Regions from separate parts of the Sporolactobacillus caesalpiniae genome, predicted to be linked through region 1. Evidence: predicted binding sites of a transcription regulator. Region 1 holds the regulator's gene; the other holds the start of a gene.
What was found. Region 1 encodes Rex, which represses fermentation and respiration genes when NADH is low (regulators of the CRP and FNR family bind a similar motif). Its sites were predicted from a motif close to TTGTGAAATATTTCACAA; they were not measured.
Positions count from the first base shown of each region.

Region 1 (15,677 bases):
CGTAATCCGCTCAAACGCTGTTGCTACTCAGATTGATATCCATCGGCGGTTTGGGGGGGTTGTTCCTGAGGTAGCCTCACGCCATCATGTGGATCAAATAACGGTTGTCTGTGAGGAAGCCATGAACAAGTCCGGTTTGGAATGGAAGGACCTGGACGCAATTGCAGTGACGCAGGGGCCGGGGCTGATCGGAGCATTGCTTGTCGGTGTGAACGGAGCCAAGGCCTTGGCGTATGCACATGATCTTCCGCTGGTTCCAGTTCACCATATTACCGGTCATATTTATGCGAATCGATTTGTTCATGAACTTAAGTTCCCATTAATCGCGCTTGTGGTATCGGGTGGTCATACTGAGCTTGTTTTTATGAAAGAACATGGCTCGTATGAAGTTATCGGTACAACGCGCGACGACGCAGCTGGAGAGGCGTTCGACAAAGTGGCACGGACTCTTGGCTTGCCGTACCCCGGAGGCCCGGAAATCGACCATCTGGCAAAGGGAGGGGCACCTGTCATTGATTTTCCACGAGCATGGCTCGAAGAAGGGTCGCTCGATTTTAGCTTTAGCGGGTTGAAATCTGCTGTCATTAACTATATTCATAATGAAAAGCAACGCGGGCATGAATTTAATCCCGCAGATATCGCGGCCAGCTTCCAGCAAAGTGTCAGCGATGTACTTGTCAAGAAAACGATGATTGCGGCTGAACGTGTCCACGCGAAACAGATTCTTGTTGCGGGTGGTGTCTCGGCGAACAGCAAGATTAGATCTGAGATCGAAAAAGCAGCGAGTACACGTGGCATTCCCCTGACTATTCCACCGCTTTCTTTGTGCACGGATAATGCGGCGATGATCGCAGCATCAGGCACGATTGGATTTTTGAAAGGTATGCGAGCGGACTTGTCTTTAAACGGCAAAGCAAATTTAGCCATAGAAGATTTTTGATTAATAGATAACAAAAAAGGAACGGAGATGTCGGAATGTTGGCCGCTCTTCGTTCCTTTTCGTTTGTCCACAGAAACACGTGATCATTTGAACGGAAAAGAAATGTTATCCACATGTGCATAATAGTTTAACACATACACAAATCAAGACACTTATTCACATCTGCTGTGGACAAGTGTCTTGATTAGCTGAATAGTTTGGGGATAACTGTGCACATCTGTGGATATGTGTGCTGCTTTTTGTGGATAACCATTCTTAATCAAAATCATCGAGCTCAAGTTGAGCGGTTTCCCAATCCTCCATCAGCTTTGCGAGATGAGCCTCTTCTTGCTCAATTTGCACCTGAATATCCCTTGATTTTTTCGTATCATTAAAGACTTCAGGCAAGAGAAGAGATTGTTGATCGCTATCGATCTGCTTTTCCAAGGCACTGATGTCTGATTCAGTTTGTTCGATAAATCGAGTGAGCTGACGCTTTTTCTTTTTCTGCTCTTTTTCTTTTAAAAATTGTTCTTTGCCGTCTCCGATGATTACCTCATTCTTTTGAGCTGTCACCGGTTGCGCTTCTAGTTCAGCGATTTGTTCCTGCTCGGTTTTCTTGTCGATGTAGTAATCATAGTCGCCAAGATACTCGGTAATGCCTTCGCGTGAAAGCTCGAATACTCGGTTGGCAATATTATTAATAAAATAGCGGTCATGGGAGACAAAAAGAATTGTTCCTGGATAGTCGATCAACGCGCCTTCCAAAACCTCTTTACTGTCTAAGTCAAGATGATTGGTTGGTTCGTCAAGAATCAATATATTGTCATGACGCATCATCAGCTTGGCAAGCATGAGACGCGCCTTCTCGCCGCCGCTTAATTGGGCGACAATCTTGGCAGCATCGTCTCCTGAGAAAAGGAATCCGCCAAGAACCGTTCGTATGTCGTTTTCCGGTTTCAGTGGATAATCATCCCATAGCTCATTAAGCACCGTTTTGGTGAGATTCAGGCTCTTTTGCTCTTGGTCGTAATAACCGGCACTGACTTGGCTTCCGAACCGCACGTCTCCAGAGCGTAGGGTTGATCCTCCGGCGATCGCTTTTAATAGTGTTGATTTGCCAATGCCGTTCGGTCCGACAAGCGCAACGCGATCACCGCGACTAATCTGAAAACTGAGATCAGCAATCATCGGAGCCTGATCGCCGTAGCCCACATCAAGATGAGAAACCGCAAGCACGTCACGCCCGCTTTGCTGGTCAATGCTGAACGAAAAGGTCGCGGACTTGGCGTCGCCCATCGGCCTGTCGAGAAGCTCCATTTTCTCCAGCTGTTTACGTCTGCTTTGCGCGCGTTTGGTTGTCGAAGCACGGACGATATTCTTCTGAACAAAATCCTTGAGTTTCGCGACTTCTTTTTGCTGCTTATCAAACATTTTCATTTCGCTTTCAAATTCTGCCGCCCGCAATTCAAGATAATGTGAATAGTTACCGGTATATTTACGAACTTTATGTCTTGCGATCTCATAAACTTTAGTCGCGACTTTATCGAGAAAGTAGCGGTCGTGGGATACGACAAGTACGCTGCCGCTGTAGCGTTGCAGATAACCTTCCAGCCATGAAAGTGTCTCAATATCAAGATGGTTCGTTGGTTCGTCAAGAATCAATAGATCGGGTTTAATGAGCAAAAGTTTGCCGAGTGCGAGCTGTGTTTTCTGTCCACCGGATAAATTGCTGACGGGTGTATCATCGGGAAATCCGCCAAAATTCAGACCGTTAAGTACGCTCCGTGTTTCCGCCTGATAGGTGAAGCCGCCTTTTGCACGAAAGTCTGCCTGCATCGTGTCATAGGTCTTGAGCAACTGATCATAGTCCTTAGGATTTGAGAAGCTGCCGGGATCAGCCATCTGTTCCTCCATCGCGCGCATCTTATTTTCAAGCGCGATCAGCGGCGTAAATACAGAGAGCAATTCGTCGTAAATCCCGCGTGTTGAGTTAAGTGTCGCGTTCTGCGGCAGATAGCCCATTTTGCGATCTTTAGGCATAATGACTTCACCGCTGTCCGCGCTCATTTCACCGGCAATAATTTTTAGCAGCGTCGATTTTCCCGCACCATTGCGGCCGACGAGCGCGACACGTTCACCTAGTTTTACTTCTATGGATATATTGGATAGAACAAGATCGGTGATAAAAGACTTACTGATCTCATTTGTTTGCAAGAGCAACACTGGTCTTCACCTCAAGAAAATTAGAAATCAACTTTGAATTTTAGGCAGCAGACGATTAAGAATTCGTGTGCTGTAACGATAAGCATAGATATGTTCATTGTAGCGTATTCGCTTTTTGTTCGGCAACTGCGAGTGTGGGCAAACGATAAGAAAAACGATTTCGACGATGATTGTGAACTATGTAACAAAAATGATAATGAATATAGTATAGTGGAATAAGACACTCAACTAAATTGGATGAACGAGAACAGTCTTGGAAAATTGGGGGGAGACCCGGTCATGGCGAATCAAAATGTACCTCAAGCGACGGCTGAACGGTTACCGCTTTATTACCGGACATTGCAACGTTTGGTCACTATAGGGAAAACGCGCATTTCATCTTCGGAGTTCGGAGATCTTTTACAGATTGACTCAACGACAATTCGTAAAGATTTTTCATATTTTGGCGCGCTGGGAAGGAAAGGCTATGGCTATGATACCCAGCATTTAATGGACTTTCTGAGAAAAACGCTCTATCAGGATGAACTGTCAAAAGTCGTGCTGATTGGTGTTGGGCATTTGGGAACTGCGCTGCTCAACCATAACTTTCAAAAGAATAATAATACTAAGATTGTGAAAGCATACGACGTTGACCCTAAAAAGATCGGCACGGAGGTCAGCGGCACCGCGATCCATGCGATGGATGAGCTCGCAACAGATGACAATAGCGATATAACGGCCGCGATATTGACTGTGCCGGTCGCCCATGCTCAGGAAGCAGCGGAAATGGCACTTGCCTCAGGCATTCATGGTTTCTTAAATTTTTCTCCGACTGTGCTTTCCTTGCCATCGCAGGCTTATGTCCGTCATGTGGATATGACGGTTGAATTACAGGCGCTCATTTATTTTCTTAATCATTCGATGGAAGAAAGGAATTCTGATTGATTAAGTGGTAAAATACAGATGCGCTACTTGAAGCGATAAAGAAACAACACGTACGCGGCGTATGCGTTACTTCGCGGCGCCGCTGTGCTTTAAAGATAAGGTGGAATGCAGGAATGATCCAATTAAAATCACAGAATGAGATTGCTGAGATGAAAAAGTCCGGTCAGCTGCTTGCCCGGGCGCACCAGCATATTAAATCAATGATTCGTCCCGGAGTGACAACTTGGGAGATTGAGGAATTTGTTAACGAATTTCTTGAAAAGCATGGCGCGATCCCTGAAGAAAAAGGGTTTCAAGGCTATAAATATGCGACCTGTGCCTCGATCAATGATGAAATCTGCCACGGATTTCCAAACAAGAAACCGTTGAAAAACGGGGACATCGTTACGATTGATATGGTCGTTAACCTGAACGGCGCAATGTCTGATTCGGCATGGAGCTACGCGGTTGGCGAGATCTCCGACGAGGCAAAGCATTTGCTGAAGACGACGGAAGAGTCGCTTTATGAAGGCATCAAACAGGCGGTTGTCGGCAATCGGCTCGGCGACATTGGCTATGCCATTCAAAAATACGCCGAGGATCGCGGACTCAGCGTTGTCCGTGAGTTTGTCGGTCACGGTATCGGGCCGACGATGCACGAAGATCCTCCTGTCGCGCACTATGGCCGGCAAGGACGCGGTCTCCGTCTTAGGGAGGGCATGACGATCACGATTGAACCGATGCTGAACATCGGCGACTGGCGTTCAAAGGTTGATGACAACGGTTGGACGGCGCGCACGATTGACGGCTCGCTTTCCGCGCAATACGAACACACATTGGCGATTACGAAAAACGGTCCGGAGATCCTGACCGCACTTGATGAAGAATAAAATTTTACAGGTAAAGAAGAGCGGAGACTTGCTGCGTCATCAGCAAAGTCTCCGCTTTTTCTCTACTGATCGTATTTAAAAAAGCAGATGAATCCATCCGGTTGTATTAGTAGGAATACGGACATTCAGACTAATCAGGATCACGATGGTATTCATTGCAGCGTGCATAAACATCGTGACCCAGATCCGGCCCGTTTTATGGTAGGCGTAGCAAAGGAAGAATCCGATGGCTAAATAAGTGAGCAGGTGGCTGAAATCGAAATGAAAAGCTGCGAAAATGAGCGAACTGATCAGAGCGGCAAAGAAGAAGCCGATTTTCTTTTTCATACTGCCGAAAAAGATTTTGCGAAAAACGATTTCCTCCAAAAGCGGTCCGATAATACTGACCGCCATAATGAACAGTGGCGCATTGCGAGTTATGTCGACAATTTTCTGTGTATGCTCAGAAGCAAGCGGTTGGCCGAGAATAAGGCTGTTGATAATCGTAGCGGCAATCTGGAGTACATAGAGGATAAAAATACCGCATATCGCCCACGCGATCGATTCGCCGATGGAAGCAACCGAACGGCGTTCCATTCTGCGTTCGGGAATAAGAAGCAGAGAGACAATGATTAGAGTGGTGAAAAAAACGGCTGTATAAGTGTCAGCATAAGCAGTACCTTGCCTTGGAAAACCGGGAATTAATGGAGAAATAAAGCAAGCAAGATAGGCGAGAACAATCAGGATATACCGTAAAACCAAAATCAAACACCTCATATCAATTAGTATAGGAACAGATCAATTGTGAAAAGCTGAAGGCATTGTATTTGTGTATAAACGTCTCGGTCCAAAATAGTAACTATCTCATTTTACCATAGCTGATAGTCATTATCTCTTAATCACTTTTAGAACCAATTGTTGTGTCCCATATATTTTAGGTTAAAAACTTGCAAATCCATCTGGAATTGATTATTATATTAAATGGATTAGCACTCAGGCGAACTGAGTGCTAACAAAGGTACTTAACTTAACATTTTTAAGGAGGGTATTTCAACATGTTAAAGCCATTAGGTGATCGTATTGTGATCGAACCACAGGAAAAAGAAGAAACAACAGCAAGCGGTATCGTACTTCCTGATTCCGCAAAGGAAAAGCCGCAGGAAGGCCGCATCATTGCCGTTGGCGCCGGCAAGGTATCCGATAAAGGCGAGCGCATCGCTTTGGATGTAAAAGAAGGAGAAAAAGTAATCTTTTCAAAATATGCAGGTACAGAAGTGAAATATGACGGCAATACGTATCTCGTTGTTCGTCAGGACGACATTTTAGCTGTTATTGACTAAACTTCCGATGGTCTTCTAACCAGAAGATCCTCAGATCGAATTTATTTAGGAGGGACAATTCACAATGGCAAAAGATATTAAATTTGGTGAAGAAGCACGCCGCTCGATGCTTCGCGGCGTAGACGTTTTGGCAGATGCGGTTAAAGTAACGCTTGGACCGAAAGGCCGTAACGTTGTACTGGACAAAAAATACGGTTCACCACTCATCACAAATGACGGTGTGACCATCGCGAAAGAAATCGAACTTGAAGATAAATTCGAAAACATGGGCGCGCGTCTTGTATCTGAAGTTGCAAGCAAAACGAACGATGTTGCAGGTGACGGTACGACAACCGCTACTGTTCTTGCTCAATCGATGATCCGTGAAGGATTGAAGAACGTTGCATCAGGTGCAAATCCGATGGGCATTCGCCGCGGAATTGAAAAAGCAACTCAAGCTGCTGTTGAAGGCTTGAAAGAAATTTCAAAACCGATCGAAGGCAAAGCGTCGATCGCGCAAGTTGCCGCTATTTCAGCCGATGATGAAAAAGTCGGTGAACTGATCGCAGAAGCAATGGAAAAAGTCGGCAACGACGGCGTTGTTACACTTGAAGAATCCAAAGGCTTTGTTACGGAACTTGATGTTGTTGAAGGTATGCAATTTGATCGCGGTTATGCTTCTGCATACATGGTTACGGATCAGGACAAAATGGAAGCTGTTCTTGAAAATCCATACATTTTGATTACTGACAAGAAGATCGGCAACATCCAGGAAATCCTGCCTGTTCTTGAGAAAGTGGTACAACAAGGCAAAGCAATGCTGATCATCGCTGAAGACGTTGAAGGCGAAGCACTTGCTACTCTTGTACTGAACAAACTGCGTGGTACGTTCAATGTTGTCGCTGTTAAGGCTCCTGGCTTTGGCGACCGCAGGAAGGCAATGCTTGAAGACATCGCCGTGCTGACCGGCGGACAGGTCGTTACAAGCGATCTTGGCCTTGAATTGAAGGAAACAACGATTGATCAACTCGGAACAGCTGCGAGGGTTATCGTGACTAAAGACAACACGACGATCGTTGAAGGCGCTGGCGAATCCGACAAGATCGGTGCACGCGTTGGCCAAATCAAAGCACAATTAGAAGAAACAACTTCTGATTTCGATAAAGAAAAGTTGCAAGAACGTCTGGCTAAACTCTCCGGCGGCGTAGCCGTTATCAAAGTCGGAGCCGCTACGGAAACCGAACTGAAAGAACGCAAGCTGCGCATTGAAGATGCCCTGAACTCGACACGTGCCGCTGTTCAGGAAGGTATCGTTGCCGGCGGCGGTACTGCTCTTGCCAACGTGATCAAAAACGTTGAGGCAGTTGTTGCTGAAGGCGATGAAAAGACCGGTGTCAACATTGTCGTTCGCGCACTTGAAGAACCTGTTCGTCAAATCGGTGAAAACGCTGGTCTCGAAGGCTCTGTCATCGTTGAAAAACTGAAATCCCAGAAACCTGGCATCGGCTATGACGCTGCCAAGGATCAATGGGTAGACATGATCGCTTCCGGTATCGTTGACCCAACGAAGGTTACACGTTCCGCACTGCAAAACGCAGCTTCCGTATCCGCAATGCTGCTGACGACTGAAGCGGTTGTTGCCGACAAGCCTGAAGATCATCCGGAACCACAGATGCCGGCAGGCCCTGGCGGTATGGGCGGCATGATGTAATAAACTCCTGAATCCCTTATGTATCAAGGGTTTCAAAAAATTTTAAAAATTATATGTGCCATTTATATGCCATAAATTGAATTTTTTACGGAAATTAGAGGTTTCTCAATCGATTTTCAATTCGATGAGAGACCTCTTTTTCGCATCCTGTGTGGTTATTTGTCTTTATCTACAACAAGATGCTTAAAGTGCTTCGACCAAAGATTTTATGAATACATAACCCAACCCCCAAATCCAGTAATACAACACCTGCGCCAATAGATACATCATTTATCTATAGTTTTTAATGCTGGTCTGCTGACAGTGGTTCGCCAAGGATTCAAGAAGGCTGGTCGTATCGATCTCATTGTAAACACGTGCTTAATTAATGTGAAAATATTAGAAGCCTACAAATATGTGGGCTTCCCTTTTAATTTAAGTATGTACGTTTCTATTGCAATATTGAACGTTTTTGTTAGTATCTAAATAAAGACCCCTTTTAGGGTCTGTGCCAAAAAAGGGCAATAAAAAAATACCTTACGTTTAACCAATGAAAATTGGGCCTCGCCCGTGGTTAAGCAGCTTCGGTACACCTATTTTATACCACAAAAAAGAATTTTATGCAAATTAACCTTTCCAAGGGACTGGCATTTATGAGTGAACAAGTAGATGTTTTTTTTGATGAGAGTGGCAAAGATAAAAATCAGGTGTCCTTGATGGGCGCTCTATTGATGCCGCATAATTACTATACATGTGACGATATTGTTACTATAAATAATGAATTAAAACAAAATAAATTCAGACTACATTTCACTGATTTTTCAAAAGATAGCCAAGTCCCTTTGCATAGAGCGATTCGTTCTGTTTTTCAAAAACCGGATTACTTAAAACTTAATGTAGTAGCTTTTAAAAAAAATGATCACATTTCTAGACATCATTTTTTAATCGGTAATAAGAAAAATAAATCATACGTACCAGTTAATATAAGAGAAAGTTACAGGATGTTGAAATAACGGTTAAATGCCGTTGCTTTTTCGGCTCTTTTCATTCTCTGCAATGGAATTCAGTCATTTTGGCACTAGAATGTTAGTGCGCAAAACAAAACGATAAATAGATAAAGCATTGATTGACCGAGTGCGATCGTCTTAGCGTATGAGCGCCACACCTTGAGAGCACATAAGGTGATGCTGAAGCAAATAAGCAGAACTTTGATCCAAACATATCCACGAAACAACACGAGCAGGAGCAGTGTGAGTATAAACGACCAGATGAATGATTTACCCCTCATTGGATGATCCCCTAATAAAAATTTGAATGTTTCCAAACAATCGTTATGAATAGTTTACCATACACAGAACATGGGAAAACTCACATGACACTGCACAATTTGGTATGCAATAATAGTAATTATTGATTATTTTGATGAAATGAATGACATACTATAAATGCTTTTTCCCTAATCCTCCAGTTTCCCCATACGTTGCTGTGGGGATTTTTTTTGGCGAATTAATCATTTCTTAAGATTCCATTGCTATGCTAGAGAATGTTTTTTAACTATGGGGGGAAGGGGGAGTTAACATGACGGTTTCTTTAGGCAACAATTTACTCAATTACTTATCGCAAATTAATCAATCAAATTCTGGTACAACAACGAGCAGCACAGACAAAAAGGAATTATCATCTGAATTTGCACAACTGCTTGCTTCTTCATTAATGAACGATTCATCGTCTTCAATGTTTAGCACCTTGTCATCATCCGGAAGTGATTCAGCAAGTACGGATTCCGATGATACGAGCAGTATCACAAGTATCTCAAATCAGAGCACAAAATCTGTAGAGGATCTGTTGTGGAGCCTTCTAGCATCATCGGCAAATGCCAGCACGAGTACAGCTACCAGTAGCACAATCTGAAGCGGATCCGGTAGCAAAAAGCTCTCTGCATTTTTCCCAGCAGAGAGCTTTTTGTATGGTGGTGTGTCTCATGCATTAGCCTTGCGGACTAAACGTTCCACTCATATTCTGAGCGGTTTTCCCCATTTGGCCTATTGGCTTTTTCATCCATGAAGGCATATTCTTCTGATTGTTTCTCATCAAGAAGAAAGCTGCTGTTGCCCCGCATCCTGCTAAAAAAGACCAGATAGCACGACCGTTTCCCATTGTCATGTGTACATGACCTTAACTGATCCGTCCAATTAAGTGTAATCTATCCAGTCAGTTCAAAATCATGTAAGACATCCACTTTCTTTATTCTTTTTTCTGCTCACCACATTACAGACGTAGAAATAGAGCGCAAAATAAACAAAACAGAAAAAGCCAAAGTAAATGGGCTTTATTGGATGAACATAGATAAGAATAAGATACGGAATCAAAAACAAAAATCTTAGCAGGCTATTCATAATAATCCTCCTCAAAAAAATGGAATTTGTGCCCTAGCCGAGACAGTAAAGGGGAAATTTGCTAAAATAAACGATGAAGGTAAATTGTTTTAAAAATCAAAATTAGGAAAGAATGTGCTGCCATTGAAAAGATTGAGAAAATATTTTCAAGCACATCATAAAGTCGCTTATCTTGTTAATCTTAGCATAATGATTCTTTTCGTTTGGCTTATTCCAACTTATTTACTCGGAAGGAGCAGGTTTAGTTATATTATTGGCATTGTTTTAGCGGTGCTTGTTGTGAATATAATTGGAGCATTCTGGTACCCGTGGTTCATGAAGAAAAGTCGAATAGGCAATAGCAAGGTTTGACGGACACCTGTGCACCGGGCGAACGGATGCTTAAGGTAGCGAAGCGAAGGGCAAAATCGCGACAATAAAGGGTGTGGTAATTGGGTATGCCAATAAAATCGATTTATCGCTTAGTTTTAAAATGGGTACTTATTTCGTGCCTGTGTTGGATTCTATATTTCACGAAAACGATACAATTTTGGGACCTTATTGTAGCAGATATGGTTCTTCTAACAGTAACCGGTTCCTATGTTGAGTATTTGATGAAGGAAAGGCTTTATTATAAAGAGCGCCATTATGAGTTGGTTCGCACAATTAGAAAATGAAGCCGGCAGCAAAAAGCTCTCTGCATTTTTCCCAGCAGAGAGCTTTTTGTATGGTGGTGTGTCTCATGCATTAGCCTTGCGGACTAAACGTTCCACTCATATTCTGAGCGGTTTTCCCCATTTGGTCTATTGGCTTTTTCATCCATGAAGGCATATTCTTCTGATTGTTTCTCATCAAGAAGAAAGCTGCTGTTGCCCCGCATCCTGCTAAAAAAGACCAGAAAGCATGACCGTTTCCCATTGTGTTTTCATCTCCTCAAATGTTTGGTACCTCATTATCTTGAGTCATTTAAAGAAAATGATGTCATGAAAATACAGGAAATGGCCAATGAACAAAGCGCATTACTGCTTTTTCTCTGCTTCAAAAAGCGATACCTGTGCCGGTCGGACATGCAAAACAGAAGTGAAAACGATTATTTTTAAGTGCGTTCATAGCTTGGCTGTGATCGGACATACTAAGCGAAAAGCGAGGAGGCATTTAACATGAACAAAAAATGGATAATACCTCTTATCATTTGCTTCAGCCTGTTATCTGGTATGACTTTTGCACCAGCCGTTAAAGCAAACACCTGTCCTCCGGTACAGTACAAAATCCACCGGTTATCCGAAGGCATTTACTATCCGTTGATTACTTCAGGAATTGAAGACCGGCAAATCATGGATCAGATGAACCGAACCTTTCGCCATCATGCTGATGCAGTGCTGAAAACAGATAAGAAGTATAAAGAACAGTATGCGCATGATCAGCTGATTAGCGCGGCAGGGCCATATTATGCCCATACTCAGCCGACAGTGCGTTTTAATAACAATTGCCTGCTCAGCGTGTCGTTTCTCGATGAATCTTATACAGGCGGCGCCCATGGGATGCATTATGAAAAAGTATACAATTTCGATACACGCAGCGGGAGGCAGTATCAGCTGAAGGACATCATCCGCAACAAGCAGGAACTCAAGAAAGTAAATGCGTATCTGAAAGAGCAAATGACTAAACTAAAAAATGAAGGACGCTATGATTTCTTTCTTGACGCGTTCAAGGGCGTTGATTTAAAGAATGGACAATTCTATTTCTATGAGCATGGCATCGTGATCGTTTTCCAGGAATATGAAGTTGCACCCTATTCGAATGGGATTATTCATCTCAAAGTGCCCTACCACGTGTTCATCAAAGATCGTGAATAGTGTGAGAACCCTTACATGTATTTGGGAATTTTGCCGAAATTGATGTTCCTCTAGAAAAGTACGCTATGCTTTAACTGTTCAATTAAATTGTGTTTGTTTAACTTCCCCCTGTTATACATCTTTTGAAGCCCTTGCAAGAGGGTTTATTTTTTTGCGTACGTTGTTTGGAACCAATTAAGAAAAACATTAAGCATTTTGTTAATCAATTATTAATAATTCCCCTGTAATATAAAGGATGTTAAATCAATGAAACATTGTTTAACCTCCCCTTTTTATATAAGAACAACTCTTGGGCGCCCGGTTGTAGGCGCTCCTTTTTTTTTGCAATTAGAAAAACCGGGCAAGCCCGATCCTTACTTCCTACTTCCGCAGGATACGGTGGCTTTCGCGTTGCATACAGGACGTACTTCCTTACATACGAAAGTTCCATTTCCATTACATTTAGCGAAAGTTCCTTACATACGAAAGTCCCTTTGCTCCAAATACCGTTTTGAATCATCAAGCTTTTCTTGAACAAACATTTCTATTTCATGAATCATTTTGATCCTTGATTAAATAACGTGGCCAGAATAAAATAAGCGGAGATTTTCCGGCTATTTGCATCATGGTGCTTGTTTTACAGGTAAATAAGGGTAATTTTTCCGCTTATGAACGGAAAAAACCTCTATTTTCACGTTTTTCGCTTCGATAAGCGGAATTTCTCCGTCTATTTAAGCTATTTTTTCTTTAATTTTCTAAATAAGTGGAATTTTTCCGTTTATTTCTTAGATTGGGCGGCTTACCTAATCGTCCACCCGAATCTTATGACCATATCGTCGTACCGGCAAGGCAAAACGATAAACTTTCTTTACCTGTTAGAAAAACCGGGCACAGCCCGATCCTGGCTATTATTCTGCACGCGGCTTTGATCCATCAACCTTGTGACTTGAACGACACTTCAACTGCTCGCTTGCCGCGGGCGATCCGGGAGTCTCCTCAAACATGCTCTTATCTGCGGGGTCTCCCTTGGCTCGCCGGTCCCGCATGCGTCTCGCACTTTCGTGTCTGGATATTTTTTCTGGTTCAGCATGCTCAAGATCTTATACTTTCTTTACCAGTGAAAAAAAGACCTTCGGAAGGGAAGGTCCCAATAATAATCTATTAAAATTTATCTGTATAAACGACGTTAAGATCGGCGTAGCCATTAATCCCACTAACTCTACCAGCACTGGAATATTGCCATATATCAACAGAATAATTTGTTGTTCCAACACCCTGACTGGTTTCATCACTCCTATAACGTGCAAGCCAGAGGAGTGTATTACTTCGATCAATTTTTGAGTAATCTATTTTATTTTCATAAAAATCTTTGTTCGCGTAAATTCCCAATTTCGTAAATCCTTTAACCCTCATTTCATCAAGAAATGCATTAATATTTTCTGCCATTTGTTCACGTGTAATACCATCGAACAGTACCGTATTATTAGATTTTGCTTCTACATCCAAAAATGTGTGACCAAAAGAATTACTGTCAGTAATATGAGCTTTATTTAAAAGAGATACATAATAATCAGCTTCGGCTCGAGCAGTTTCTACAGTTCTTGCTCTGAAGAAATGGTAGGCATTCACCTGTAATCCAGCATCACGTGCTTGCTGAATGTAAGTAGAAAAGTTCGGATCTTCAAAGGTAGTGCCTTCTGATGCTTTAAGAATAACAAAACTATTATTTGCACCTTGAACTGATTGGAAATTCACATTACCTTTTAAATACGAAAAATCCACTCCATATTTTGCACCAACCGGAGGAATGAAATGATTCCAATCACTATCCAAATTTTCTTTCTGGACAAAATTATCTTTACCGTTATTTAAATCGATTTTCAACCAATTTTCATCTTGACTCATCCCGATGACTTGAACTGCTGTTCGATCGTACAATGTTGCAGTTACATTTGAGTCGTTACTTGGCGCACTATACACTTTAATGCTGTATTGTCCCACATAAGAAGTATAGGGACTTACAGGTTTATAACTTAATGGTGTTACCGACGCTGGTGCGGGTTGTGTCGTTTGATTCTGGTTCTGATTTTGTGATTGATTCTGATCCTGCGTTTTGTTATCGGATGCAGCAGGCTGCGGTACCGGTGCTGTCGGTTGCGGCGTAGGAGCTGGAGCAGGATGCGGTGCCGGTGCCACACTTGCTACAGGCGGTGTGCCTTTTTTAATGTATTGGGCTTTGACGAAGCCTGTTTTGTTTCCGTATTTCACTCGGTACCAGCCGCCGCTGTAGCCGGATACCGTAACTTTGTACCGTTTGTGCAGGTATTTAACATGCTTATACTTGGTGCCGGGTCCTTTGCGCATGTTTAGCGTACTCGCTGTGACATAGGCTTTGTAGGAGCTGATCTTGGACTTTAGCCACTTTTTCTGTACATAGCCACGTTTACCACCGGAGTAAATATAGGCGTAGCCGTTTTTTTGGCCGATAACTGTAATTTTGGTATTCATGTAAACAGTGCGGATGGTTTTGTATTTGCTGCTTGCTTTGTTGCGGATTTTAAGAGAATAGGATTTGACATAGGCTTTATAGGAGGTGAACTTTGCCCGCACGATTTTCTTTGCGTTTTTATTATATATGTAGCGGGTTTTTCCTTTGAAGCTGATTTTATACCAGCTGCCTTTGCTTCCTTTGACCGTGACTGAAGTGTTTCTGTAGAGTGTGCCGATGGAGCGGTATTTCTTTCCGGGACCTGTGTAGACCTTTGCTTTGCTGACGGTGACGCGCGCTTGGAATGCGGACGCCGCTTGAGCCGTATCTCCGAATGGCGCGATGAGGCTGCCTACCGCCAGTGAGAAAAATACAAGCGTGACGGCTAAAATTTTTACTGCTTTATTCACTTTTTTCCTCTCCCTAATTGCAGATTACCGACAGGATGAACCTCCTTTCTTTTTAATAAGACAAACTTCCCTAGTAATCTAATTATCGGGGCTAGCGTGCTAGATTTCAAGAGTAGGGCGCATCTTTGCATGAATTTTACATAGTTTAACAAAACGATAGAGTTTACGATAGTTGACAACGCAGTGGGTTAATGAGTAATCTTAAGGAAATGAATACAAAACGAAATTTGGTGGAGCCTGTCAACATGGGCTCCATTTTGCTTTTTTTCAGGAAGAAAGGAAGGATCAAATGACGATTATCATTCAATTAGCAGTGCTTACTTTTTCAACTAATCGAAACAATCCTTCGAGAAGGTATGTTATATGGCTTGGTTAGACACTTTTTTACACGTAAATAAACTATAAAAATTGGTATGCAGGAATCTTTCGCTGCAGGTCATTCAATTGGAACTCGGTGTTTGAGCTGCGGAAATTCTTCTCTGATTTTATCAACAGCTGCCAGATCAATCTCAGCCGTAACGACGGACTCATTTTCATCACCGGCAGCGACTACATTGCCCCAGGGATCAACGATGTGACTGTGACCGCCAAGGATGACACCTCGATTAATCCCTACACAATTGCACGAAGCGAGAAAACATTG
Region 1 is NZ_JBEVCB010000004.1:396,653-412,329, reverse strand. It holds gene tsaD (tRNA (adenosine(37)-N6)-threonylcarbamoyltransferase complex transferase subunit TsaD) at 1-940, shown strand, start outside; gene ABWW58_RS10385 (ABC-F family ATP-binding cassette domain-containing protein) at 1,196-3,145, opposite strand; gene ABWW58_RS10380 (redox-sensing transcriptional repressor Rex) at 3,425-4,069, shown strand; gene map (type I methionyl aminopeptidase) at 4,183-4,938, shown strand; gene ABWW58_RS10370 (CPBP family intramembrane glutamic endopeptidase) at 5,014-5,679, opposite strand; gene groES (co-chaperone GroES) at 5,973-6,257, shown strand; gene groL (chaperonin GroEL) at 6,322-7,947, shown strand; gene ABWW58_RS10355 (hypothetical protein) at 8,580-8,939, shown strand; gene ABWW58_RS10350 (hypothetical protein) at 9,505-9,837, shown strand; gene ABWW58_RS10345 (hypothetical protein) at 11,049-11,219, opposite strand; gene ABWW58_RS10340 (DUF3298 and DUF4163 domain-containing protein) at 11,462-12,157, shown strand; gene ABWW58_RS10335 (SH3 domain-containing protein) at 13,298-15,034, opposite strand; gene ABWW58_RS10330 (carbon-nitrogen family hydrolase) at 15,471-15,677, opposite strand, start outside.

Region 2 (15,677 bases), 270 kb from region 1:
GATGGTGATGTCTCCAATTTCCGCTTGTCCTGACTGGGGGAGCAAAAGCCCGTTCAACACTTTTAGCAGGCTGGATTTACCTGCGCCGGTCGGACCAACCACTGCCGTAAATGTTCCGGGTTGCAAGGACATACTCACTTCCCGCAGTACCCGAGGGCTGCGCACCGGACCAATCTGATAGTCTGCCGTCACGTGATCCAATCTTAGTCGCATAGCCATTGAACCCATTCGCTTTCCGTCCGGTAAGATTCCGGCGCCCTGCGGCCTTTATTCAGCAGGAGACGCCGCAAACGCTCGCTGAAAGGTGCTGCGAGTTCCGTCTCTTCGCTGAAAATATGAGCAGGAGTATCGCTTCTTGCGACATGTCCTTGTTTCAAAACAAGGATTCGATCACTCGCTGCCGCCTCGTTCATATCATGCGTGATCGAGAGAATAGTCACGTCTCGTTCTGCCTTCAACCGCTTCAATGTCGCGAGCAGCTCGCGTCTGCTTCGCGGATCAAGCATGACAAAGGCTTCATCCAAAATCAGCAGATCAGGCCGCAATGCGAGCACGCCGGCGATCGCAACGCGCTGCTTCTGCCCGCCGGACAATTGCGTCGGATCGGCGGTCCGATAATCAAGCAGACCGACTGTCTCCAAAGCTTCTGTCACGCGCACCTGCATTTCATCGACAGGCATATTCAGATTCTCCAATCCAAACGCGACATCGTCCTGAACCGTCGCACCAATGAACTGATTGTCCGGATTTTGAAAAACAATACCAGCGTTACGCCGAATGGTCCACTTGGACTCTTCATCAAGCGCCACGCCGTTAATGTGTATTGTCCCTTTACTCGGCTGAATCAACCCGATCAACAGCGCTGCTAAAGTAGACTTGCCGGCGCCGTTGTTGCCAATGACTGACAGCCATTCACCTTTTTCCACCTTGAACGATACTGATGAAAGTGCATCTGTTTGTTCACGACGATCATATCTGAATGTTACATTTTCAACGTCAATCATCAGATCCTTCATTGGACTCAACCTCCCTTTACAGGAAAACAGCGATCATAAGCAATAACGCGAACGTTCCATTCACTAGAACCAAGTTCTTCACTGCAACAACGAATGTTTTCGATTTAACCTGCACCTGGTTGAATTGTTTGACCTGTTTGTACACAGGAATGATTGCGAGCAATGCAAGCAGCATAATCAACGGAAGGATTCCAAGAATAACAGCGGCAAGGATTGCGGCAAAGGTTGCAGCATAGAGACCATTAAACAGCCAAATCGCATACTTTTTGCCAATATAGTACGGTAAGGTAAACCGATGATTCTTGATGTCATCGTCAAGATCACATATATTATTTGCAAGCATGATATTCGCGATCGTAAAAATACAAGGGAATGAAACCAATATAATTTCGAAGAGCAGGAGAATATCCGCGTGAAGTGTAATTGTTCGCCCTTCCCATATAATATTCGCGATTCCCTGATTATACGCGTTAACATAGACGGTCAGAAACAAAATGCCGAACCCCATCGTGACTCCTGAAAAGATTTCACCAATCGGCATTCTGGAGAACGGAATCGGACCAAAGGAATACAAGATGCCAATGGCAAAGCATAGCATTCCAACCAGCAAAACAATGAGATCGGTTCGTACTACAAGTACCAAACCTAATGCTGTCGCTAAAACCAGAAGACTGATGATCGTGAAAATAACACGTCTTTCCGGAATGTTTGCCTGTCCGACAATATTCTCTTTTCTGCGGTATTCGTCATTGCTTGCCTTTCTGTAGTCCATATAATTATTAATCGCCGTCGCCGTCATATCGAAAAGCAGCATGGAACTAAAGAATATCAATGTATTGATTGGATTCAATTGATGGAAGCGATACGAAACAAACAGGCAGCCGACGAGAAAAGGAAAGAGACTGGCCAGTTTGGTTTGAATCTCAACAAGCTTAAGAAATGCGCGCAGAGACATCTTTTTCACTCCTTTGTTCTTCATCTACTCATTGTTATGGACGGCATCGCTTTTGCACTCGGGCTCACATTCCAGGTATAAATCATTTATTCAAACCCAACGTTCGTCATTTGACCAGACTAAATGTTTTATCTGTCAGCACGAATTTATTTTTCAGATTCGGTGTTACATAGACTTTCTTATCCCGTGTGACAAACACTGCTTTGATCCCCCACTTCTTGGCATACGCCAGTCCGCCTTTAACCCCTTCGGCAAACAGAACGGTAGAAAGTGCATCGCCATCGGTTGATGCATCCGTAATCACAGAAACGCCGGCAATGTCATTAGTAAACGGATAGCCTCCAGCAGGATTGAGCAGGTGATGATAAATTTTTCCATGGACTTTGATAAAACGTTCATAGATTCCTGATGTAACAATCGATTGATTGGATTCTTTAATTTCCCCGACAATTTCTCCACGCGGTGAATAAGGATTCTGAATCCCCACCGTCCACTTTTCTCCGGAAGCATTGTTTCCCATTACAAAAATATTACCGCCTAGATCCACAATTGCTGACTGAACATGATAGTTCTTAAGTACTGTGACTGCTTCATCAGTGATAAAACCCTTGGCAATCGCTCCGAGATCAAGGCGCATGCCTTTGTCCTTGAGAAAAATAGTTTGTTTTTGATCGTTCAGAATCATTCGTTTATAGCCAATCAGTGGAAGTACGTGATCAATTTCGCTTTGCGCCGGTTTACGGGCATCAGAAAAACCGATATGCCATAGTTTCGTCAATGGCCCGATGGTCAGATCGAAGCTCCCATGGGAACGCCGACTGTACTTTTTGCCAATCTTAACCATGCGATAGATGTCTTTAGAAACCTTTACCGGCTTAATTCCCGCTTGGTCATTCACCTCATCAATCTCAGACCGGTCATTTTTGTCCTCTACAGTTGTGGCATGCGCCAGTTCTTCAATTCGTTTGAACACCGGCTTAAGTACATGAGCCTTTCCCTTATCGTAAATCTTCACAGTCACAACCGTTCCCATTAGGAATTCCGTCCTGCTGTAGGGATTGCTGAGAAGCTCTACTTTTTTTGTTTGCGCCTTATTGCTGCATCCCGTCGCAATCAGCAAGGACATGATTAAAAAAAAACAATGCCTGTTTTCTTCATCGGTCTCATTCCTTCCACGTCACTCATAGTTAATTAGTGTAAAAGACTTTAGAGCTATTCTGCGCTCTAAAGTCTTTTATGGCAATAATGTAACCGTTCTTATTTTTCTTGGAATACAAGATTGTCAACTTCAATCGGCGCTTTGTCGCCTTTCTGAGCTGCGTTAATCAGCTGCGCCGCATAGACGCGGAACGAGTGGCTGGAGTGTGTCGCACCGGATACGACATCTACTTCTTCAGCGTTTTGTTTGTCGATCAAAGCTTTACTGAGCGCTGGAATATATTCTTTCGGACCCGTGCCGGATTTTGCTTTCATCGCTTTTTCGTAGCCGGCGTCATTCGTTTTCAGTTTGCCGTCTTTATTCTTGAAGTTATAATCAACTTTTGTAATCTTCCCATCCTTAACTGTCATGTTGATAAATGCTTTCCAACCCGTTGTCGCCAAGTTCTTTTCTGCTAATTTGTACACGCCGTCTTTTAATTTCGCCTGTGCGTCCACTTCAATTGGAGTCGTATCGCCTTTTTGTGCGGCTTGGATTAATTGCTGCGCATAGTTAATGAAGTGATCAGATGATTCCGTTGCACCGGAAACAACTTCTACCTGCTGTGCATCTTGGCTGGCAACAAGCGCTTTATTTAGTTGTGGAATGTATTCTTTAGGACCAACTCCGGATTTTGCTTTCATTGCTTTTTCGTAGCCTGCGTCCTCCGACTTCAGCTTTCCATCCTTATTGACATAATTGTAATCAGATTTCGTAATTTTACCATCTTTAACTGTAATCGCCATGGTCGCTTTCCAGCCGTGACTATCAAGCTCCTTTTCTTTCAATGAATAAGTGCCATCCTTTAAAGGTGCTCCTGCAATCAATTTGGATGTGGCAGGTTCACTCGATCCGGAAGCCTTTTTGTTTGTGTTTGATTTGGTAGCGTTTTCATTTGAGCCGCACGCAGCTAACATCATGATGATTAAAAGACCTAACGGCAACAGTAGTTTTTTAATACTCATAATCAACATTTACCCCCTTAATATGACAAATTGTGAATTTCATCACATTCCTTACTCACTTATAATACCATCACATTGGATAAATGGCTATATCATTTTTGTGAACGCTTTCAAGTTTTTTAAATGTTCGTCAAGTCTCAGTTGTAGACACATAGATATCCAGAGAGTAAAATTAATTTAGGCAATTGTTCTTTTTTTCACAAATCATTTCTCATCTTTATGATAGCGCTTTAATAATGTTTTGCGGAAGGGGAAGATAGTATGAGCAATAAGAGCATTATTGTTATTGGTGCCGGATACGCAGGCGTTCACGCGGCAAAAAAATTAGCTAAAAAGTTTAAGAAAGATACGTCGGTCACCATTACATTGATTGATCAGCATTCATACCATACAATGATGACCGAGCTTCATGAAGTCGCCGCACACCGTGTCGAGCCTGAAGCGATCAAATTTGACCTACGTAAACTATTTAAGCATTCAAAAGTCAACCTTGTTACCGACCACGTCACACAAGTTGATCATGAAAAAAAGACAGTCACAACAGAGCACGGCACGTACGCCTATGACTATTTGATTTTGGGCATGGGCGGCGAACCGAACGATTTTGGAACACCGGGTGTTCGTGAACACGGCTTTACACTGATGTCTTGGGAAGACGCGGTAAAGCTGCGTGAGCATATCGAACAGATCGTTCGTAAAGCAGCAACGGAACATGATGCAGAAAAACGCCGGGCAATGCTGAACTTCGCCATCTGCGGCTCCGGTTTTACTGGAGTCGAAATGATTGGCGAGCTGATTGAATGGAAAACTCGATTGGCAAAGATTAATAAACTCGATGAAAAGGATATTTCTTTGTATTTAGTGGAAGCGGTACCAACAATTTTAAATATGCTTGATCGAAAAGATGCCGGCAAAGCAGAAAAATACATGCGTAAAAAAGGCGTCCAAATCTTAACCAGTTCCCCGATAGTTGACGTAAAAGCAGACCGCATTATTCTGAAATCAGGCGAGGAAGTTCCAACACACACCCTTATTTGGACTGCCGGAGTAAAAGCGAATACGCAAGCAAGCAGTTTTGGCATGAAATCGGCGCTCGCAGGCCGCCTGACGGTCAACAAGTATATGGAAGCTGAGGGCTTTGATCATGTATACGTTGTCGGCGACCTCGCCTATTTTGAAGATGGCGGAAAACCGACTCCTCAGATTGTTGAAGCGGCCGAACAAACCGCAGGAACTGCAGTGAAAAACATCATTGCACATAGTACCGGTGGAGAAAAAGCGGCATTCAAGGGCAATTATCACGGCGTGATGGTGTCTATTGGCGCTCGATACGGAGTCGCTCATTTAGGAAGTCTGCACTTAAGCGGCTTCTTCGCTAATTTCATGAAGCACATGGTGAACCTGTACTACTTCTTTGGCATTCGCAGTGCGCATTATATGTTCCACTACATCATGCATGAATTTTTTCAAACGAACGATAAACGGAACATTTTCCGCAACCTGTCTACTCGGTACGGTAATGTCCTTTGGAGCCTTCCATTGCGCGTGTTTGTCGGCGGATTCTGGCTCGTCGAAGCGTTCGCAAAGCTATGGGGCGAGAGCACTTGGAACAAAGCAACATCAAGCTGGTCGAATGTGCATCTCTTGTTTAACGGACTGGGCAAGGACTCCTGGCTGACCGGATCAGCTGTGAAGATGCCATTTGAATGGCTGCAAACCGCGACGACAGGTGCAAGTCAGGCAGCCGGAAGCGGCGCGGGTGACACGGCAACTCAATGGGCAACACCGATTTTCAGTAAAATGCCGTTCTGGTTTGAATGGATCATGAAGCTCATGCTCCCGAACGCCGACATGGCGATATTCATGCAGCGAACCATGGTGTTTGTTGAACTCGCAATCGGGCTCGCTATTCTTGCCGGCCTATTTACTTGGATCAGCAGCGGCGCGAGCGCAGGATTTCTCGTTGTATTTACCTTGAGCGCAATGCTCGGATGGGATAAATTATGGGCACTCCCCGCTTCGATCGCTTTGATGAACGGATCAGGACGAAGCGTCGGGTTAGATTACTGGGTCGTTCCATTTCTTCAAAAGACACTCAGCCGCTGGTGGTACGGCAAGGAGCAGGCGATCTATAACGATGCTGAGGAAAACAGCAGTCCTGCGCTGACACGTGCATCGGAAAACAAAAATCTAAATCAATAAATCTTTTCAAAGAGGGGAACTAAGTGATGAGCAGCTACTTTAAAATGATCAAGCGCTGGGATATTATTATCGTGGCATTGCTTATTCTTATTTCTTTTCTTCCCTTTGCGATTTTCAGCGCTGTACAGGCGAAAACCACAACTAGTGATGTAAAAAGTCGGGTGGCAACCATCACTCTGGACAACAAACAAATCAGAAAAATAAAACTTACAGGCAACACACGTACCTTCCAATTCACCGTTCACAGCGGCGACGGTGACGAAAATGTGATTGAAGTTCGAAAGAATCAGATTCGAATTAAAAGCGCAAATTGTCCCGATCAAAACTGCGTTCTGGTTGGCTATATCTCCAAACCCGGAGAAACAATTGTCTGCCTGCCGCACCGTTTAGTTATTGAGGTTACGAGTGATACAGAGCCGCCTCAGGATATTATTGTAAGTTCATAAGACGGCAGAAGGATTTGATAGCGAATGACCAAGAATCAGCTGAATGCTTATATCGCGCTGCTTGCCGCTCAAGCGGTGATCATCAGCCTATTTGAAAACGCGATTCCCTTTCCTTTTGCCGTGGCTCCGGGCGCAAAGCTTGGGCTCGCTAATATAATCACGTGCATGGCGCTTTACACACTTTCAACAAAGGATACAGTTAAAGTGGTCACGATCCGTTTAATCCTCGCAACCTTGCTCGGCGGCACAATCTCAACATTTATGTACAGCGCTGCCGGCATTGTACTGAGCTTTATAGGAATGTGGCTGGTCAAAAAATTAGGCCCTGAGCGTGTCAGCCTTATTGGCGTGAGCGCAACCGGAGCCATTTTGCATAACGTCGGACAACTTATTGTCGCGAGCTGGGTCGCGCAAACGTGGTCGGTGCTTTTGTATCTGCCGGTACTCTCTTTTGCCGGAATTCTGGCTGGAATTGCTATCGGCATCGTGGCTAATTACTTGCTGAATCATGTAGAGAAATTGCAACATTATCGCTATTTGCGTGAAACAAATGAGTAGGTGCATGGGTGGTGACTATGATGGGTGTACACAGAATGTGGGACGCGTATCCGGGGCTTAAAGAAGAGCTTTCGGATGTTCTCCAATTAATCGACTCCTATATTCACGTGCGGGATGCGGAAATAGAGAACAGAATTAAGGAACTGATTCGATCGGGAGGCAAAATGCTTCGTCCGGCATATTTACTCTTATGCGCGCATATCGGACCGGATCCGGATCGGGACCGTCCGAAAGCGGTGGCCGCCGCGCTCGAATGCCTGCACATGGCAACGCTCGTCCATGATGACGTCATTGATAAGGCGGACGCGCGCCATGGACAAACGACGTTGCATAAGGATTATGGCAACAGGCTCGCTATTTACACAGGAGACTATCTGCTCACCTTGGCTTTTTCCATTCTCTCCAAGTATGCCGATTCCGCTCCTCGCGTTAATTTTCACGGATTTGAAGCAGATAAGATTCTGGCAGGCGAACTGGAACAATTGCATGGACACTATCAGGAAAAAGTCTCAGTTAAACGGTACCTCTCTCAGATTTCCGGGAAAACCGCGCAACTGTTCGCAATCAGCTGCTACTCCGGAGCACTAGCGAGCCGCGCTGATCAAAAAATTGTCGAACATGCGTGGCGAATGGGTCACTATATCGGCATGGCGTTCCAGATCGTCGATGATCTATTAGACTATCAAGGCACACGTGAGACTTTGGGAAAGCCGGTGATGAACGACGTCCGGCAAGGCATCTACACGCTCCCACTGATTTACGCGATCAAAGCCGACCCTAGTGCGCTCCGTCCACTTTTGAAAAAGCGTGACAATCTTAGCGACGGAGACTTAACAGCTATTTTTGACTGTATTCAGAAACACAACGGCATCTCGCAATCAGTCAATCTCGCACGTATGTACACACACAAAGCGCTCAAAGAACTGAGCTTACTGCCAGATGGCACGTACAAAACAACCCTTGAGAAACTAACAAGGTCGCTGCTCGATCGGAAAATGTAAAAGAAGTTACAACCTCCAGCGTTGTGAACAATGACTCGCATTCGCGTTATAATAGAGACATTGATCCGCACTGGAGGTTTTTTTATGGAAAAAATAATAATCACCCTTGGCGATATTACACAGGTGAATGTCGATGCCATAGTCAATGCTGCAAACACCTCCCTGCTTGGCGGCGGAGGCGTGGACGGTGCGATTCACCGTGCCGCGGGTCCTCAGCTTTTGGCTGAGTGCAGAACGCTGAACGGCTGCCGCACCGGTGAAGCAAAGATAACCAAAGGCTACCGTTTACCAGCCAAGTACGTCATCCATACGCCCGGCCCAATCTGGCAAGACGGCAATCATCACGAGCGGGAATTATTGCGCAACAGTTATATGAACAGCCTTAAACTTGCGGAGACATATAGATGCCGAACCGTGGCGTTCCCATCGATCAGCACAGGCGTCTACCATTTTCCACTTGACCAAGCAGCGCCACTTGCAATTCGAGCGATTCAAGATTTCTTACGAAGCGCCAAAGTCGTGAAGCAGGTTCAAATGGTGTGCTTTGACGACGGAACGAAACGCGCTTATGACCACGCATTATCCGAACTGAATGAGGCATGAGTGACCCTGTGTTCCAGCGACCCCCGTGTGTCTAGCGTTGAATTTTGACGCACTGCTCGATTAAAGTCTATTTAATTGGATAAGGCCAACGGCACCAACATCAATCTGAGGACGGCACTGTTGTCCTTTCATATGCCTCATCTGTATCGTTTTTCAATAAAGCATTTCACTGAGAAAACTGTTGCGGAGTTAAGACGAAGCGCGCGGTATAAATGCATGAGTAAACAAGACCAATGTTGCATTGTTCGAGCAAAAATATCAGCGTTCAGACTAAAGAATCAGCGTTCGGAGAAAAAAATCAGCGCTCAGAGAAAAAAATCAGCGTTTAGGCTAAAGTATCAGCGTTCAACTTTTCCTCTCTTGGGTTCGATTTTGATCGCGTTCGGTTCGACTTTCCGATGGTTCGGTTCAACCTCGGGTCTTGGGTTGAACTTCTCCTCTCTTGGGTTCGACTTTGATCGCGTTCGGTTCGACTTTCTGATGGTTCGGTTCAACTTCGGGTCTTCGGTTCGACTTCTCCTCTCTTGGGTTCGACTTTGATTGCGTTCGGTTCGACTTTTCACTTATTAGGTTCTCCGCATCTTCCGTCAGGAGAACGTATTTAGTTTTGTGTAAAGAACCATATTTTTCTCCATGAATCTTGTAGTCCGTACGTGTTCGCAATAATCTATTCGTACCTTATCATCAAGCCTTTTCCTCTGTTAACACCATTGAATAAAAGGGGTATACGCCACCATTTGTCTTGACCATCACCGTTTCTTCTATTTCAAATCCCGCACGTTCATAGACTTTCAGTGCCCTTTTGTTAAAGGTCGCAACAGCTAATGAAAAATGCGGTTTTTTAAATTTTTCCTGAGCAAAAGATAAGCCTGCGTTCAAGAACGCTTCACCCGCTCCTTTTCCTGTCAAATCCGGCCGCATCCCTAAACCGATCTCAACTGTCTCGATCTGTTCGTCAAAGCAAAAAAATCCGATCAGCCTATTCTGCTCGTCAAAGACAGAGTAATAGGCATCTTTTCTTGCTTCCGAATCCAATAGTTCTTCCAAATCCTCAGGATCATTTTCCATATTATAAAAATCGTAAGGCGCTTCATACGCCCATTTCGCGATGATGCGCGCATCATGATCGTTCATCAGTTTTATTTTATATTGATCCATTATGATTACCTCTTCCTGTTCCACCGATTGTTCCATCGTGATCAATACATGCTGCTTTTATTTTCATAAGCTTTCCCCCAGAAAATATAAAAAATGCCCAAACCATTAAGCTTTTTTTAAGAAAACTCTCTTAAACTAATTCTATTACAACGAAACAGTAAACGGAGGAATTTCTATGGATCGTGTCCTTAAAATTAATTATTGGATCGGCATTGTCGTCGCAATCGCACTGCTGCTGCAATCCGCATATGGCATTTATCATTTTGTTCACACGAAACAGCAGGCACAATCGATTCAAAAAAATTTTTCACAAAGTATGCCGAATTCCAGTAATGGGAATGCTTTTGGAAACGCACCATCTGGAACGAACGGTGAACCTCATTTCGGCAGTGGGGGTTCACGGGGCGGCGCTCGGCCATCAGGTGGAATGAGAGCACAATCCAACCCGCTGAGCCTCGCCGTTCACATACTCACTTTAATTCTATCGGTTTCCGCACTTGTAATGACCGGAATTCTCAGCAGAAACAACGCGAAAAAGAAGAAAGAATTGATCAGCAAAGAAAAATCAACTGAAGAATAATAACCACGAAAGCCCCCTGAAAGCTTTACTTTTCAGGGGGCTTTCGTATAAAGATAAAGGGTTAAACGAATGTTCCTCCGTTAACCTTGTTACGTTTCATTACTAGAAGAAAGCAGGCTCCGCTCGCTGGGCAACAACAATGATAGCAAGGCGGCCGCCAGCGGCAGCAACGAAAGAAAACCAAAAATGGCAGTGACACCGTAGAGATCAGACAACCAGCCGATCATCGTCGCACCGATTCCGCCGGCACCAATTCCAAAACCAACCATCAGCCCCGAAACCAGTCCGATATTTTTCGGAAACATCATTTGACCATATACAACCGTAACGGCAAACGATGAGAGGACGAAGAAACCGAAAAGAAATAGAACAATGACCGATAATACGCCATGAACATGAGGCAGCAGCCATGCAAAGGGAACCGTTACGGCCATGGAACTAAACAGCAGCCATTTACGGCTGATCCGGTCGGAAACACGGCCACCGATGAAAGTTCCGAGTGCACCGGCGCCAAGAAACAGGAAGGTTAACAGATCACCATATTTGAGCGCAATTCCCTGGTGAAGATAAAGAAAGGGTAAAAATCCGGCAACGCCGATCTGTGTCCAAGAACGCAGGATCACAACAGCTGTCAGCAAACACAGTCCGGCAACATGATTACGGCCTATAATTTTTTTCTGTCGCACTTTATTTTCTGCAAGACTGCGCCGGTACCACGGCATGACGGAGAGCACAAGTGTTAAGCCGGCAATTGCAGCCAATGCAAACCAGCCAAGTCCGTGCAGTCCAGTGGCAATCAGGAATACCGGAAGAAGGAGCGGTCCCACTGCCTGGCCGACATTGCCGCCGACCTGAATGATTGCCTGTGCGGTTCCTCTCGCGGTACCTGCCGCCATGTAAGCACCACGCATTGCTTCCGGATGAAAAATTCCCGAACCGATTCCCGATAATCCGACTAAAAGAAGGAGTACCCAATAGGCAGGGGCATAGCCTGAAGCCGTGAGACCAAATCCCGTCAGACAGATACCCACCGGCATAAACCACGTTTTCGGATTTCTATCGGTGATAATGCCGAATATAGGCTGCGCCACCGATGATGTCAGCATCGATACGAACAAAATAATACCGGCCTGAAAGTAGTTCAGATTAAAAGCTTCTTTGTATAAAGGCAAAAGTGCAGGTACAAGTCCGGTTGTCATTAAATCATTGATAAAATGGACACCACTGAGACTGAACAGTTCCCGCCTCGCTGCAAGCTTTGGTTTGACAGCCTGTTTCTCATTTTTTAATGCAAGATTCATTGCGTTAATCCTCCTTGCTGCAAAATCATTTACATTTTTTTCGAACACTCTTAGACTAACAAGTAACCGGCAATAAAGCATGCAATATCTTGCTCACCTTTAGCACGATTTTGACTGAAAGGGATTTCTCTATGAAAAATGAAACGAACTATTCACCGAAGCGAAATTCTGACCGGCATGCCTACTTAGATATAATTTTAAGAAAAGGAATGGGGTATGGTTGGAGATATCAAGAAAATTGGCATGAGGAAATGCAATTTTACTATGTGGTAAGCGGCCAAGGACGGATCCGCTGTGAATCGGACGTATTTGATTTACATACAGGTGAAACGCTTCTCATCAACTGTAATGAACTGCACGTGATCGAGAGCCTGTGCGAGCAATTAACCTTCTATTCCATTCGCATTGATCTGGCAGCCATGTTTCAAGATATGCCCGATTTGCGCCAGGCAGCCTACGTTGAACCGCTTATGCAACAGCGTATCGTATTCAATCGTTTTATTAATGAAAACGAACCGATTACACCATTATTGCGCCGGTTAATCCACGAGCATAGGGCTCGTCTTTCGGGATTCGAATTATCCATGAAGTCGGATATGCTTCAAATTTTGCTCATTTTAATCCGCAGTCACATTCAAAAAGTGTACACGAAGAAACGTCTTGGCTTGAAGCTGAACAATCTGAACCAATTAAAATCAGCCTTCTCCTATTTGAATGACCATTATGAAGAAGCCATTACCGTTCATCATCTGGCAGCACGCGCGCACATGAGCGAAGCCCATTTTTGCCGCACTTTTAAAAGATTATATGGACGATCCGCAATCGCCCATATGAATGAACTGCGTGTCAACAAAGCAGAAGAATTACTGCGAACTACACCGTTAACCATCACGGAAATCGCATTCTCGGTTGGCTTCAATGACGCGAACTATTTTAGTCGTGTATTCAAGAAGCTTCGTGGTCGATCACCACAGCAGACGCGTAGTTTAAAAGAAAGTGATGTTAAACGATAATGTTTGTTTATTGGTCATTCGGCGCCGGACTTTTCACGAATGAATCATAAGGCAGATGAAGTTGCGACAAAATTGCTTATTCCTTGAGCTGATTCCCATGAAACACCTTCAAAATAAACTGTCGATCCGGCACGTTCAGCTTTTCGTAAGACGCTAGGAACTGAGTATTATCATACACGGCTTTTCGTAAATCAACTTCTATTTTTTCTCGAGTCAATGTGACAATTGCATAACGCGCGTAAGGCTCAGCCGCACAACCTAATGAACCGGGATTCAAATAAATTGTCTTGTTACCCTCAAAATAATGAACCGGATGGTGGTGCCCAAAACAGATCAACTCCTGACGGTCATCAAAAAACAGTCGTTCCATATTCTCAAGTGTGGGCTGAACAATCGGGCTGAATGGATCTTCATAAAAGGTTGCGGACAGCTTTTCTTGCTCGATATGATAGTGCGTAAAAAGAATAGAATGCCCCATGAGCGTCGTGTCGATCACCCGTGGCAGTGAATCCAGCCGTGCAACAAAGGTTGGATCCAGCCGATCCGCTATCCATTGATGATGGTTGCGTGTATCTTCATGGCTTTTCGGATAAGGCCGTCCCTTAATCAGCGCGAGCACGCCCTCGTCATGATTGCCGGTAATCATCGATAGATCCTTCCGATTAAAAAGAGTATCAAGTACCTCACTCGAATCCGGTCCGATCGCAATCATATCTCCGAGGCAATAAATACGCGAGACATGCGCTTGATCAATTTCAGCAAGCGCGGCGTGTAAAGCCGGAGCGTTCCCGTGACTATCCGTGATGACCGCTATTTTCATCGATTTTATCCCCCAAAGAAAAAATGCTGATCCTAATGGCTGTTAAAGTACATGGGCTTCAAGCCATCGTGCAACTCCGTCATGTTCATTTTTCTCACAGACAAAGTCAGCCGCCTTCTTAACCTTCTCAATCCCGTTGGATACGGCCACGCCTACCCCGCATTTCCCTAGCATTTCAAGATCGTTATGATCATCACCAAATGCAGCGATGTTCGCAGCATTTACGTTTAACCGCTCGGCAACGAACGAAATACCGTTCATTTTCGTTACATCCCTGCGCATGATCTGATACCATTTTTCTCCACTGTTCGCATAAAAATTGAGATTGGGGTACTTTTTCATCAGTGGTTTCATTGCCGCAGTGTCTGTACATTCTACGGAAAGCTTAGGCGTATCGACGGTCAATTTTTTCTTAAAGTCTGTGTACACCGCGTTCCACTCAATATCCCAAGGCTCTCCTCTGTAATTTGTGTACAGACAGTCACCCGCTTCAATGCTGATACAAGTAACCGTTTCTAAAGAAATCAACTCTGATATCACTTTGTTTTTTAGTTCATTGGGAATGAGGCAATTGTAAATGCTCTGACGGTTGTTCACAATCGTCGCTCCGTTATTTGCAATAATATAATCGGGTTGTATTTTTTTCTGAAATAATCGAGTTGCCCGCTCAGGACGAGCCGTGGCAAAAGCAACCCTAATTCCTTTTTGCTGGCATTGATTCAAAACATGTGCCGTATGATCAGAAATCATTTCTTGATTGTTTAATAAGGTATGATCAAGATCGCTGACAATCAGTTTAATCGGTTCCATCCTCCACGATCCTCCTCTTCGCCGGAATTACCTTTTTTCCATGCGGACATGCGGAATGCCGTCAAGCATGAAAATTTCGGATGCCGGTTCAAAGCCGAAAGGAATATACAACGACTGAACATATTCTTGTGCCTCAATGGCAATCGGCATCCCCGCAAAACGTTTCTTAATTACACGCAGTACTTTGGCGACGAGCAAGTTGGCCAGGCCCTTGCCGCGGCAGTCTTCGCGGACAAGCACCCGACCAAACGATATTCCGTCATCCATCTCAAAAATACGGGCATAGGCGATGATTGATCCGTCCACGTCCGTCGTATAGACATGCAGACTGAATAAGTCGTAAGGATCGACTTCATGGTAAGGGCATTCCTGCTCAACCACAAAGACATCGACGCGCGCCCTCATAATCTCATAAACTTCTTTTCCACTAAGCTGATCGAATCTTTTTACCTTCCATAATTCGCTCATGATTGTTCACTCCAAAACTTAAATCTTATGTACCTTTTTTCAATAGTGTAGCATACGAGCAGCTCCATAGTGCAGTTTTACTCATTCATTTGTTCATCTCGTCTTTTTTAAAATGAAGAAATACCGCACCAACTACGGCTAATGCTATGGGATACACGATTGCCCCTCCACTGAACAAGAGGATGATAACCGTGATCACTAGTGAGATAAGCGCCATGAACCAGCCAATGGTCAGCGGTTTTAGTATTTTTAGAGCCGCTAGCATTGTGAAAATGTAGGACGTGATAAAAACGACGCTTGGGCCTTTCAAAAGAGTTCCCAAATCCGGAGCAATCGTTCCATAGAGAACTAAAACAAGAGCGAAAGCCCCTCCAAGTACAGCCAACACGCGTGCCGGCGTTTGATATTTAGGATGCAGATGCGCTAATTGAGCTGGAAAACTGCCAGCTCTTGCCTGTGCATACACCATTCGTGAAAAACCTGCGATGTTCGCATGAACCGTACTAAACGTAATGAACAGAGCTAATACCGTTGTGACAATGATTCCCGAATGTCCCCACCCTTTTGAAATAAGAAGACTAAG
Region 2 is NZ_JBEVCB010000004.1:122,050-137,726, forward strand. It holds gene ABWW58_RS08945 (energy-coupling factor transporter ATPase) at 1-213, opposite strand, end outside; gene ABWW58_RS08950 (energy-coupling factor transporter ATPase) at 204-1,016, opposite strand; gene menA (1,4-dihydroxy-2-naphthoate polyprenyltransferase) at 1,033-1,971, opposite strand; gene ABWW58_RS08960 (FAD:protein FMN transferase) at 2,078-3,097, opposite strand; gene pplA (extracellular electron transfer flavoprotein PplA) at 3,229-4,134, opposite strand; gene ABWW58_RS08970 (FAD-dependent oxidoreductase) at 4,396-6,336, shown strand; gene ABWW58_RS08975 (NusG domain II-containing protein) at 6,363-6,782, shown strand; gene ABWW58_RS08980 (Gx transporter family protein) at 6,807-7,340, shown strand; gene ABWW58_RS08985 (polyprenyl synthetase family protein) at 7,361-8,341, shown strand; gene ABWW58_RS08990 (O-acetyl-ADP-ribose deacetylase) at 8,426-8,944, shown strand; gene ABWW58_RS08995 (hypothetical protein) at 9,283-9,507, opposite strand; gene ABWW58_RS09000 (GNAT family N-acetyltransferase) at 9,629-10,102, opposite strand; gene ABWW58_RS09005 (hypothetical protein) at 10,278-10,682, shown strand; gene ABWW58_RS09010 (MFS transporter) at 10,772-11,983, opposite strand; gene ABWW58_RS09015 (AraC family transcriptional regulator) at 12,115-12,996, shown strand; gene ABWW58_RS09020 (metallophosphoesterase family protein) at 13,073-13,816, opposite strand; gene ABWW58_RS09025 (HAD family hydrolase) at 13,859-14,626, opposite strand; gene ABWW58_RS09030 (GNAT family N-acetyltransferase) at 14,654-15,094, opposite strand; gene ABWW58_RS09035 (APC family permease) at 15,180-15,677, opposite strand, start outside.
Region 2: pplA (extracellular electron transfer flavoprotein PplA) is a predicted target of Rex. The motif match lies at 4,165-4,182, and genes of this name have one in related genera.